One region of the Aestuarierythrobacter aquiaggeris genome, then DNA from elsewhere that is predicted to be linked to it. Evidence: predicted binding sites of a transcription regulator. Region 1 holds the regulator's gene; the other holds the start of a gene.

Region 1 (5,827 bases):
ACAAGGCGGTCCTTGCCCCGCCAATATGCAAAAACCCGGTTGGCGAGGGTGCAAAGCGGGTGACAATGTTCGCGTTATCGCTTGCCATGTGGTGTGTGTTACTTTCCAATGGTTTAATGGTGACCGGACCAGTTCAGGTACCCATAGAGGGGGCCGATCTGCAAACCGATGCTGCACTGCAGCGTCCTTGGCGCAGCGGCCTCAACTTGTCCAGTATCGGCGATGCGGCGGATGCGTGGTTATCAAATGCGGGGTTTGACCGCGGGCCATGGATCGCTGTCGCATTCGCATCAGGCATCGCGCTATGGTTTGTTCTGCACGAACCATGGCACTGGATAGCGACAATTACCGCTTGTGTGTTGGCTTCCATCGCGGCTGCATCGCTTTGGCGCGAGCGCGTATTCCGGGTAAATCTGAGACTGGCCGTTGTGACGCTGGGCCTGGTCGTTGCAGCAGGGATTTCGGTCATCTGGGCGCGGTCCGAATTGGTCGGCGCCGAACCGATCGACTATCCAAAAGTGGTGCGGTTCGACGCAAAGATACTTGAACGCGAAGAACAGCCCGCCCGCGGCAGGGTCAGGCTTGTTGTGGCGATGCGTGATGCCGAAAGCGGATCTGCCCGGCGGCTACGCGTCAATCTACCGGCCGAACACGATGTTGATGGATTGGAAGAAGGCGCCGTCGTGCGGATGCGCGCACGGCTGATGCCGCCAGCGCCCCCGATGCTGCCGGGCGGCTATGATTTTGCGCGTACTGCCTGGTTTGCCGGGTTTGCCGCAACGGGAAGCGTTCTCGGAGAAGTCGAGGTCAGGCAAAGGGCGGACGAGAGCGGCCTTCTGGCCCCCCTTCAGCGGTTTCTGTCCGCGCATGTGCGGCGCAATCTGGATGGCTCGGCCGGGTCGATCGCTGCAGCTTTCGCGTCAGGTGACCGGGGAGCAATTTCAAATGCCGATGAAGAAGCCATGCGCGATGCCGGGCTTACACACCTGCTTTCCATCAGCGGTTTGCACGTCAGCGCCGTGATCGCCGGCGCATATTATGTGGCCATAACCCTGCTGGCGCTTTGGCCATGGTTGGCGCTGAGGGTGCGGTTGCCGCTTGCTGCGGCGGCCTTCGCGGCATTGGCCGGCATCGGGTACACGCTTCTGACTGGATCGGAGGTACCGACAATCAGAAGCTGCGTCGGAGCTGTCCTGATCCTCATCGCATTGGCGATGGGGCGTGAACCGCTTTCACTGCGAATGGTATCGGTTGCCGCACTGTTTGTGCTGCTTCTGTGGCCGGAAACGCTGGTGGGGCCGAGCTTTCAAATGAGCTTTTCAGCAGTCATCGCGATCATCGCACTTCACAATTCGGAACCTGTCAGGCAATTCCTTGCCCCTCGTGAGGAGCGTTGGATCTCGCGAACCGGGCGGCGGGCGTTTATGTTGCTTGTCACCGGGTTGGTGATCGAAATAGCGTTGATGCCAATCGTCATGTTCCATTTTCATCGGGCCGGGCTTTACGGCGCACTTGCCAACGTAATCGCTATTCCGCTGACAACCTTTGTCTCTATGCCGCTTATCGCGATTGCCCTCACTTTAGACATTGCAGGGATTGGCGCCCCGTTTTGGTGGCTAGCGGGTAAATCGCTCGATCTGATGCTGGCTATTGCCCACTTCACTTCCGCACAACCCGGCGCGGTTAAACTGGCGCCGCATATGGGCACGGGCCTATTTGCGCTGTTTTTGGCGGGATCGCTATGGCTTGCCCTGTGGAGGGGGAAGGGACGACTGTACGGGCTTTTCCCCGTTTTGGCGGGTGCAATCGGGGTATTCAACTTGTCGGCCCCGGATGTGCTGGTGTCGAGTGATGGGCGCCATGTCGGGATCGCAGGGGAAGGGGATATACTGCTGATGCTGCGCGATAGTCGAAGCAGTTATGCCAGCGATAACCTTCAGGAAATGGCAGGTCTTTCGGGCCAGATTATCGCTCTCGATCGCTGGCCTGGGGCGCGGTGCAGCAGAGATTTTTGCACGATCACCATCGTGAGAGAGGGTAAAGCGTGGTCAATTCTGATGGCCAGAAGCAAGGACCTAGTTGAAGAGAGCGCATTGGCCGCTGCTTGCGAGGCATCCGATATCGTGGTTGCAGACCGCTTTCTTCCCCGCAGTTGCCAGCCCAAATGGCTCAAGGCCGATCGCAGGACCCTGGCACAATCGGGCGGATTAGCCCTCTTTCTGGGAAAACAACGCATCGACCGGGTCAGCGACACGCAGGGCCGACACGGTTGGTGGCAACCCTGGGAACCGGGCAAACGCTAATCAAGCCAAAGACTGCCGGCCAGCAGGCCTGACGCGGCCACCGACACAAAACGGTACCTTTAGTGATAGCGGCGGAGCAATCCCGCCAGCTTGCCCTGAACTTCCACTTGCCCGGGTTCGTAAATTTGCGGCGAGTAGGAGGAGTTGGCCGGGTCAAGACAGATTTTGCCACCTTCCTTACGCAGATATTTCAACGTGGCTTCGGTGTTATCGACCAGAGCGACAACGATTTCGCCGTCGCGCGCTGTATCGGTGCGTTTCACCAGCGCGAAATCACCATCGAAAATACCCGCTTCGATCATTGAATCGCCTGAAACTTCCAACGCATAATGCTCACCAGGGCCGAGCAGAGCAGCAGGAACAGGAAGGCTCGTATGATCTTCAAACGCTTCGATCGGGGCCCCCGCCGCAATCCGGCCATGGAGTGGTATCTCGATCACATCATTTGCAGGCTGCGGCCGATTGGCCAACGGCGGCACAATCTTGCGTCCGATCACATCATTTGCTGCAACCGATCCCGCTTGCCCCGCACTCGCATCCTCTGGCTGTTTCAAAACTTCCAGAGCGCGCGCACGGTTGGGTAGCCGCCGGATAAAGCCCCGTTCCTCGAGCGCCGAAATCAGACGGTGCACACCTGATTTTGACTTGAGATCCAGCGCATCCTTCATCTCCTCGAAAGATGGCGAAATGCCCGTTTCTTCAAGCCGTAACTGAATAAAACGGATTAATTCGTGCTGTTTGGCAGTCAGCATAATCGGGTCGCTCCCTGGTTGCCCGCATCAATATCCGCACCCTGACGCAAACAGGTCAGCTAGTGAACGAATGAGGAACAAGTAAGCAACATTTTGAAAAGTGTCAAGCGGACGGGGCACAATGCTGATTATTCTGAGCGAACTAGCCGCTTCTGTGCCAGTCGCCCGATTTGCCGCCGGTTTTATCGCACAGCCGAAGGTTGCCGATCGTCATGGATTTATCGACCGCTTTCACCATGTCGTAAATTGTGAGTAATGCGATCGATGTTGCTGTCAAAGCTTCCATTTCGACGCCTGTTTTGCCGGTCAGCTTCACGGTGGCCGCGACGATAATCCCGCGCTCGTCCGAACGGAAATCGATCACGACAGAATCCAGCGCGAGCGGATGGCACAGGGGTATGAGGCGAGCAGTATCTTTTGCAGCCATGATACCGGCGATACGGGCGGCTGCCAGCACGTCGCCCTTCGGCGCGTCGCCATCGGTAATTGCAGATAGTGCCTTATCGGACATATCGATCCTGCCTTCGGCAACAGCGCTCCGCAATGTCTCGGCCTTGCCGCCGACATCGACCATGCGCGCATTGCCGGAGGCATCGAGGTGGGTGAGCCTGCTCATGATGCCAGCAAAGCGCGGGTTGCGGTTTCGAGATCCTGATGCCGCATCAAACTTTCCCCAACAAGAAAACAGCGGACCCCGGATCCTGACAACCGAAGGAGATCCGCATTGTTCGATATCCCGCTCTCACCGACCAGAATGGTGCCTTCAGGTGCCAGCGATGCAAGTTTTTCCGTAATCGTCAAATCAGTTTCGAATGTCTTCAAATTACGGTTGTTCACGCCGATCAAACGCGTTTCGAGCTTTGCAGCACGTTCCATTTCAGCCGCGTCGTGGACTTCGACAAGAACATCCATTCCAGCTTCTGTTGCAGCGCACTCAATCTCGCGCATTTGGTCATCGTCCAGCGCAGCGACGATAATCAGGATGGCATCCGCACCAATTGCCCTGGATTCGACAACTTGCCATGGGTCCACCATGAAATCTTTCCGCAGAACCGGAAGACTGCAAGCCTTGCGGGCTTCGATCAGATAATCTTCATGCCCTTGAAAGTATTGCGAATCCGTTAGAACCGACAGGCAGGCTGCACCGCCACGCTCATAGCTTGCGGCGTGACCAGCGGGGTCGAAATCCTCCCGGATAAGGCCTTTGGAGGGTGACGCTTGCTTGATCTCGGCGATCAAACCGAAGCCGCTGCGGGATGCGGCGGCAAGCGCAGCGGTGAAGCCGCGCGGTTGCCCCTGCTCACCAGCTTGCTGTTCCAGACCGGCACGCGAAAGCAGCCGTTTCCTGATCGCTACTTCGGAGCGTTTGGTTGCGCAGATTTCTTCGAGTTTGTTCATTTGACCGACTTGATCCAGCAATCGAGAAGAGTGTTGGCGAGCCCCTTGTCCAGCGCTTCGGCAGCCTCTTCGACACCATCGGGCCAGCTTTGCACTTCGCCTGCCACCATCAATGCAGCGGCGGCGTTAAACAGAACGGCATCACGGTACGGACCCGGTGCACCCATGAGCAAAGCGCGCAGTGCGGCCGCATTATGGGCGGCATCGCCGCCACGGATCGCTTCGACCGGTGCGCGTTGCAGCCCGGCCTCAGCTGCATCCATGCGCTTCATTTCGAAATCGTTGCCACTGACGTCTGCCATTTCGTTTCCGCCGGCGAGACTAAGTTCGTCCAGACCTTCATCACCCGATACGATCAGGGTGTGTCCCGTGCCGAGCTGTGCCATTGCGCCGGCATATATGGGCACATAAGCTGGCCTCGCTATGCCGATCAGCTGGTTGCTGACACGAGCCGGGTTCGAAAGTGGACCCATCAGATTGAAAATTGTCCGTTTGCCGATTTTTTGCCTGATCGGCTGGATCCTGCCCATTGCCGGATGGTGGTTTTTTGCAAACAGAAAACAAATGCCGAGATCACCCAACGTATCCTCCGCAGTTCGTCCTGCCGCATCCATATCCAGCCCGAGCGCCTCCAGCGTATCCGCCGCACCCGCCTTCGATGATGCTGCACGATTGCCGTGTTTTGCCACGGGCACGCCGCAAGCCGCAACCACCAGACTTACCGCTGTCGAAACGTTTAGCGTGTGGTGCCCATCACCGCCCGTACCGCAAACATCAATGGCGTTGGCAGGCGCCTTGATTGGTATAAGCCGGGCGCGCAATGCCCGGGCGGCACCGGCAATTTCATCGGCAGTTTCGCCGCGGGTAGATAGGTCGATGAGGAACCTTTCTATTTCGCTCTCGGTCGTTTCGCCGTCGAGCAGGCGTCCGAACGCTTCTTCCGCTTCGGCGGCGTTCAGATGTGCGTCAATCGGGGGGAGGGTGCTCATGGCTGTAATTCTACCTCGATACCGCAAATTGCCAGAAAATTAGCGAGCAGATCATGTCCGTGCTGTGTCGCAATGCTTTCGGGGTGAAACTGGACGCCGTGGATCGGCAAAGTCTTGTGCCGAAAGCCCATGATATGATCATCATCCGATCGCGCGTTCGGCACCAGTTGATCGCTGGCATTTTTCACGATCAGCGAATGATAACGGGTCGCCTGGAATGGTGACGGCAGACGGGCGAACACACCTGAACCATCATGCATTATCGGCGACGTTTTACCATGCATGAGCCCGCCGCGCACGACTTCGCCCCCAAAGTACTGGCCGATCGCCTGGTGGCCCAGGCAAACCCCGAGCAGCGGCATTTCGGCATCCGCGCACGCGGCAA
Region 2 (5,827 bases), 930 kb from region 1:
CAGTGTGGCACGCCAGTCGCGTTTGAAAGGGGTGTGGGCACGAACTAGCTGCTCACCAAGACCTTCGAAATCGTCCTGCGACATCCCCTTCAGTAGATGCCTACCAACAAGACCTACGGCGCTTGCGAAGCCGATTTGCGCCGACTGCTCCTTCCACCAAGAGACGAAATTGTCAGACTTAACAACGTGGGCATCCGCAGGTAGCTTTCGGCGATCAACGCTAGATGTAGGAGAGATCAGCACGACCGGGCGAATCTCCCGAATTTTGTCTAGCCCATATGCGTCCAGCCATTGACGCAGCATCGCACATTGCCGGCGGGCCTGGTTTATCGGAGAGGCTATCGAAACTGGCCTTGAACCGGTCCAGACGGTCCAATCGCCGTGCTCGTCGCAGGTTAACCGGCCAGAGTAGTTTTTGGTCTCCAGCACCCATGCGACTGCTTGGACCCGGTGGATGACCAGATGATCGATTTGAGCATAGTCATCGTCCATTCCGATCCGAAGATCGTTTAAGATAGCCGTATTCTCGCTTTTCCCAAACTCTCTACTGATGAAGTGAGCTGCACTATTCTCGCCATTTAGGCCACAATATAGATTGTTTATTTGCTTCTGAATGACCGCGCGAAAGCGGCGGGGCGATACATCCCTCAAGCGTTTAAGCTCGGCAATGTCTTCAGAGCGATTGTCAGCATCTTTCAGAATCATTGGGCCATTTTACTTCAGTCTGTTGGTGACAGAATCAATCAAATACTTGGTGACGTCTTTGGGCAAGGTTGGCAACCTAGCGATGGTTCGCATAGGTGTTGTGATGAGGGCAGTTTCGGTTTGGGTTACCGTCTCCGGCCACGGTAAGGTTCGCAGGCAATCCCGTCATTGTCGCCGTCCATCTCCGGTCGATAGCCAGGTTGACCGCGATATATTGGGGCGGCTCCAGCCGCGCGTGCTTCTCTGCAATTCCGATAATAAACCTCGCGCCTCTCTGGCTGCCTAACTGGTGCAGGTGCAGAGCGACGCTTCGAAACTATCACTTCGCGTGGATTGGCGGCACGGTACGCTGAAGGCTTCTCAAACTGCGAACCCCAAATACCAATTTTCAAATCGCGAGCGCGCGTTTCGTATTTCACGTAGGCTGTACTGAATTGAGTAAGCGAGACGGCCATGCCGCCTTTCACCATCTCAGCACCAATATCGTATCCGCTTGTTCGGCAGGACGCGACTATGCGGTCATACTGGTCAATGTCGCGCTGTGTGCAGACAATCGAACGGTTTGAGACGAGTTGGGTCAGCACGGCTTTGGCTTCTTGACCACACTGCCACGCCTCATCACTGCGCTGGCAGGTCTGCGACAACTCTGGCGCATCGATGCCATGGATACGTATCGAAAACCCGGCGAGCTCCAAACTATCGCCGTCCACCACCTGCGCTTGACCAGTGATAATCTGCGCATTTGCGCTTGTCGAAAATAGCAAAAGAGCGAGGGTGACAACCTTCATGACCGCCGCTTTTTACCTGTCAGATAAAGCATAGTAAATCACGTGATCCATTTTTGAGCGTCCGCTCAGAAATCAGAAATCAGAAATTTGATGATCCGGCAATACTTGGCCGATACTAAAGACGGTGGCTGGCCAAAAAATTGCAGCTTTCTTCTGGAAATGGGCCGGTTTCGGACTGGCTGGTTCCCGTCATCAAAGAGCGGAAATCCGTCATTCGGCTTACGACCCAATTGCGGTCATTCAGCAGCGCTCTAGTTCGAGTAAAACTGCGTCGCACCGTCATCAGTCTGCACTTCGCTGAAATCCTGAATGTCAGGAATGCGACCGAACGCGATTTTCGCACCAAGGTAGCCACCGGGCAGCGCGACCCTGGGGCCATATGACACTGCCGACGGTCCATGTTTCGCGCGTAATTGGTCCATGACATTACTTAGGCGATCGCGCCTACCGGGATCATCGGATGCATGTCGCGGCGGATCAGCATCCGCCAGATCGGTGAACAGATCACGCTGTATTTCAGCTTCAGCCAGTAGCCCGTGAAGCATGACGCTCACGGACCTGGGCTTGAAGCCTGCCTCCGCTGCGCTTCGCTGCAAGCCTTTGGATAGTGCCTCTAATAACGCCCGGTCATTGCGAGTGGCAGCGAAGGGGATTTCGCAGCTCCAGCGCAGCTTTTTGTCCTGTCTGGATCGTGCGGGGTAGTAATTTCCGCCACGCATACTGACCGTCATTTTCGAAGCGTTCTGGTCAGTTCTCCGCAGCCGCCGCGCTGCGCTCAAGGTGAGCTGTCGGGCGCATTCACGCACTTTGTCCGGTGTCCGCCAGTCAGGGGGCAGATTTCGGCTATGGCCAAACATACGCTTGATCGTCGGCGGTCTTTCGACGTGCAGGCCGTGCAGTTCATTCCAGAACCGTTCGCCTTCAACATTCCCCCATATCGCCCGGGCCTGCTTGCGCTCGGTCGCCCACAGCGCCCCGACAGAATGAATGCCTGCCGCGTTAAGGCGCGTTTCTATCCCCTCGGACACGCCCGGTAGGTCGCGCAGCTGCAGATGGTCGATCTGACGTGGTAATTGGTCTGTGCGAAGCTGGACGAACCCATCGGGCTTGTTCATTTCTGCAGCAATCTTCGCAAGCAATTCGGTGCGGGCAATGCCGATTGAACAAGTCAGCACTTCGCTGAAGGTCTCTGCAAGCTTCCGTTTGATTGCTTGAGCAAGAGTCTCGGCAGTTGATCCTTCGGAATGAAGCAGGTGGCAAACGACTTCGTCGATAGAACGCACCGTCGCAACCGGCACGCACGCCTCGATGGCTGTCAGGATTCGCTGGTGCAACCGCACATACGCATCTGGCCGCGCAACGACGAAAATCATTGCGGGCGCGATTTCCCGGGCCGCCACAACCGTCGCGCCAGAAGGAACGCCCAATGCCTTTGCTTCCCGGCTCATGGCTATGCAGCCCGTGCCCGGCGAGTCCAAGGGTACAACACCCACCGGCTTGCCTCGCAAAGCCGGGTTAAAATGTTGCTCCGCCGACGCAAAGAAGCTGTCGAAATCTAGGTACAAACGCTGTGCGTCCGCTGCGCTTTCCACTGTTTGACGATTCGTGATCATTCCAGCAAAATAGAACAAAAATAGAACATGGACAATTGGAACCGGCGACCGATTGGGTGATTGTTGTTGATGAAGAAGTATCCGCCCGCGTCTTGGAATGCGGATGTTCTGATATCTTTAGCGCGCACGCTAGGACTTGCCGCAGCGTGCATATATGCGATCTAGTGCCGATCGCGAAAGTGTATTCATGAGCCGACTGCCGAGCGAATTTCTCAATGACGAATTGTTTGGGCGGGCGATGGCCCTGAACGATGCACCGATCGACATCGGCGGCAAATATGTCTTGGTATGGTTGCAGCAAACCTTGCGCGGTCATGACCACCCCACAATCGATGCCGGCGTCCAGATTGCCAACGAACTGGGAATACCGGCGCTCGTCTAGCACGGTTTGCGAGAGGATTATCCGCACGCCTCTGCAAGGCTTCACGGCTTCATCATTGGTGCGAGCCGCGAAATGGGCCGAACACTTCGCAAGCGCGGCATTGCCTGTGTGCAGCATGTTGAACGTCCGTCCGCGAAAGTGAAGGGCCTCGTATACAAACTGGCAGCGGACGCTGCCTGTGTGGTCACGGATTCGCACGCGACTTTCGTGGGGAACTGGCAGGCGCACCGGCTTGCCGAAAGGTCAGCGAAAGCGCTGGTGGCGGTCGATGCGACACGGCTGGTTCCGCACAAACTGTTGCCGTCAAGGTTGGGCGCGACAAAGGCATTTCGCGCTGCTCACGGTCCTCTGCGTGACCAGTGTCTGGCTGCACGCATTCAGATCGATCCCCTTGTCGAGCCTTACGACGGCCCTCTGCCCTATGAACCCGATTGTCTGGCGGATTTGGATGACGACGATGTCGCGAACCTGATAGCCGAATGCCGCATCGATCAGTCTCTTCCCGTGAGCAAGGAGCATCCGGCCACCGCTTCCGCGGTCCAGCAGAGGATTGAAGCGCTAACCGGCTCAATTATCACCCGCTACAAGTGAACCCGTAACAATCCGGCGGGGTCCGGGGCGGGAAGTCAACTCTCGCCATACCTGCATTTCGGCATGACCAGCCCATTCGAGATAATGCGCGCGATCTTCGCTGCAGATGTAAGCAAGACAGTCCGCTATAAGTTTGTGGACGAGCTGCTCACTTGGCGCGAATGGTGCCATTGGCGCGTTGCGGAAAAGCCCGAGCTTATCAGTTATCAGTCGCTTCCAACCTCGGCGAAAAAGACGCTGGAAGCGCACGCGAGCGACCCGCGCGAAACCATTTCCCTCGGTGATTTGATACATGGCCGGACGCCAGACGAAACCTGGAATGCTGCGCAGCGCCAATGGCTGGCGACAGGCTGGATGCACAACAACCTGCGTATGTATTGGGCTAAACAGATACTCAAATGGACGCAGAGCCCGCAGATGGCCTGGGCCACCGCGTGCTATCTGAACGACCGCCTCTCACTCGATGGCCGCGACCCGGCTACCTATGTGATGATGCGCTGGGCGTTTGGTGAAGCGCGACCCGGCTATAGCCAGCAGCCGATCTACGGCTGGGTCAGCACAAAGGGCGATGGTGCGTTACGCAAGCGCGCAGGCGTGCCGGAGTGGTTAAACAAAATGGCTTCATCGGAGATACCCCAAGTCGTGGTTCCCGAAATCGGCAATTGGGAATCCATGTATATTGAAGGCCTGAGCGATCACGATGAAAGAGGAGAGCAGGCGGTCGGCTAAGCTGATCGTTTTTTTGCCCTATTCGAGTTTGTGGGGGCCCCGCGGTGCATCGCTTCCGGCAAAGTCTCCTTGCTTACGGGACTTGCGGCGATAAAAAACGCGATAAGGATTAGCGCGCCGCAGTTGCGGGAGAAGAGGGGTAAAGTGGACGACATTCGCATTATCAAGCCACAATCCGGAGACGGGTTTCGCTTAGCAAAAGATCAATCGTTGGCAGTCGATGATACTTACGTCGAGCAGCCCGGCGATCGTACTCGATTTACAGCCGAGTCGGATTTGATGGTGGGGCTGGCATCGTGTTCGGCTCCGCTATCGAATATTGGCGCGTTCAAGCAGATCCATTACTCCATCAGCGACGGACCAGAAGCATGATAACTGAGCTTTTCCTCAAGGGGCGTCTGCGGCACGCGATGCGCGCAGAAGAGCAAGAAGCCGTCGAGGATGCTATCGATCACACCATACATCTAGGCGGCCGCGAAAAGCTGGTCGAGCGCGGTGAAAGGGTCGATTATAGCTATTATCTCGTCGAAGGCTCGATGATGCGGTTTATCGACGATCGACGTGGGTTTAGGCAGATCGTCGGGCTCCAGGTTCCAGGTGACTGGGTCGACCTTCATTCATTCCCGATGAAGCGGCTCGATCACGATGTCCAGGAACTCGCCCCTGCCAAGCTAGCAGTCTATAAACACGATTGCCTGCAAGAATTGATCGAGAAGCACCCCCGTCTCGCAAGGATCATGTGGTTCTCCACTCTGCTGGATGCAGCGATGCACCGCGAATGGATATTCCGGCTTGGCCGGCTCAACGCCGAGGGCCGCATCGCGCACACGATTTGCGAACTTATCGAGCGGGTGAGAATGGTGGGTTTGTATGACGAAGGCAAATTCCCATTCCCTCTCACTCAGCAGGATTTCGGAGAAATCTGCGGCATCACGACCGTCCACTCCAACCGCACCATGAGACTGCTGAGGGAACGCGAATTGCTACGCTACGACGAAGGTGCGCGCACATTAACCATC

The links. Region 1 encodes LexA, which represses DNA repair genes until DNA is damaged. Its sites were predicted from a motif close to GTTCCNCNCTTGTTCT; they were not measured.
Region 2: a site for LexA is predicted at 3,118-3,133, ahead of WFP06_RS01930 (Y-family DNA polymerase). Genes of this name have one in related genera too.

Annotation. Positions count from the first base shown of each region.
Region 1 covers NZ_JBANRL010000001.1:1,332,501-1,338,327, forward strand. Annotated here, with positions in the region: gene gltX (glutamate--tRNA ligase) at 1-88, opposite strand, end outside; gene WFP06_RS06485 (ComEC/Rec2 family competence protein) at 117-2,303, shown strand; gene lexA (transcriptional repressor LexA) at 2,363-3,055, opposite strand; gene moaC (cyclic pyranopterin monophosphate synthase MoaC) at 3,198-3,671, opposite strand; gene trpC (indole-3-glycerol phosphate synthase TrpC) at 3,668-4,453, opposite strand; gene trpD (anthranilate phosphoribosyltransferase) at 4,450-5,442, opposite strand; gene WFP06_RS06510 (anthranilate synthase component II) at 5,439-5,827, opposite strand, start outside.
Region 2 covers NZ_JBANRL010000001.1:403,069-408,895, forward strand. Annotated here, with positions in the region: gene WFP06_RS01920 (nuclease-related domain-containing protein) at 1-705, opposite strand, end outside; gene WFP06_RS01925 (thermonuclease family protein) at 831-1,493, opposite strand; gene WFP06_RS01930 (Y-family DNA polymerase) at 1,745-3,106, opposite strand; gene WFP06_RS01935 (hypothetical protein) at 3,294-3,488, shown strand; gene WFP06_RS01940 (hypothetical protein) at 3,627-4,079, shown strand; gene WFP06_RS01945 (hypothetical protein) at 4,164-4,808, shown strand; gene WFP06_RS01950 (hypothetical protein) at 4,953-5,180, shown strand; gene WFP06_RS01955 (Crp/Fnr family transcriptional regulator) at 5,177-5,827, shown strand, end outside.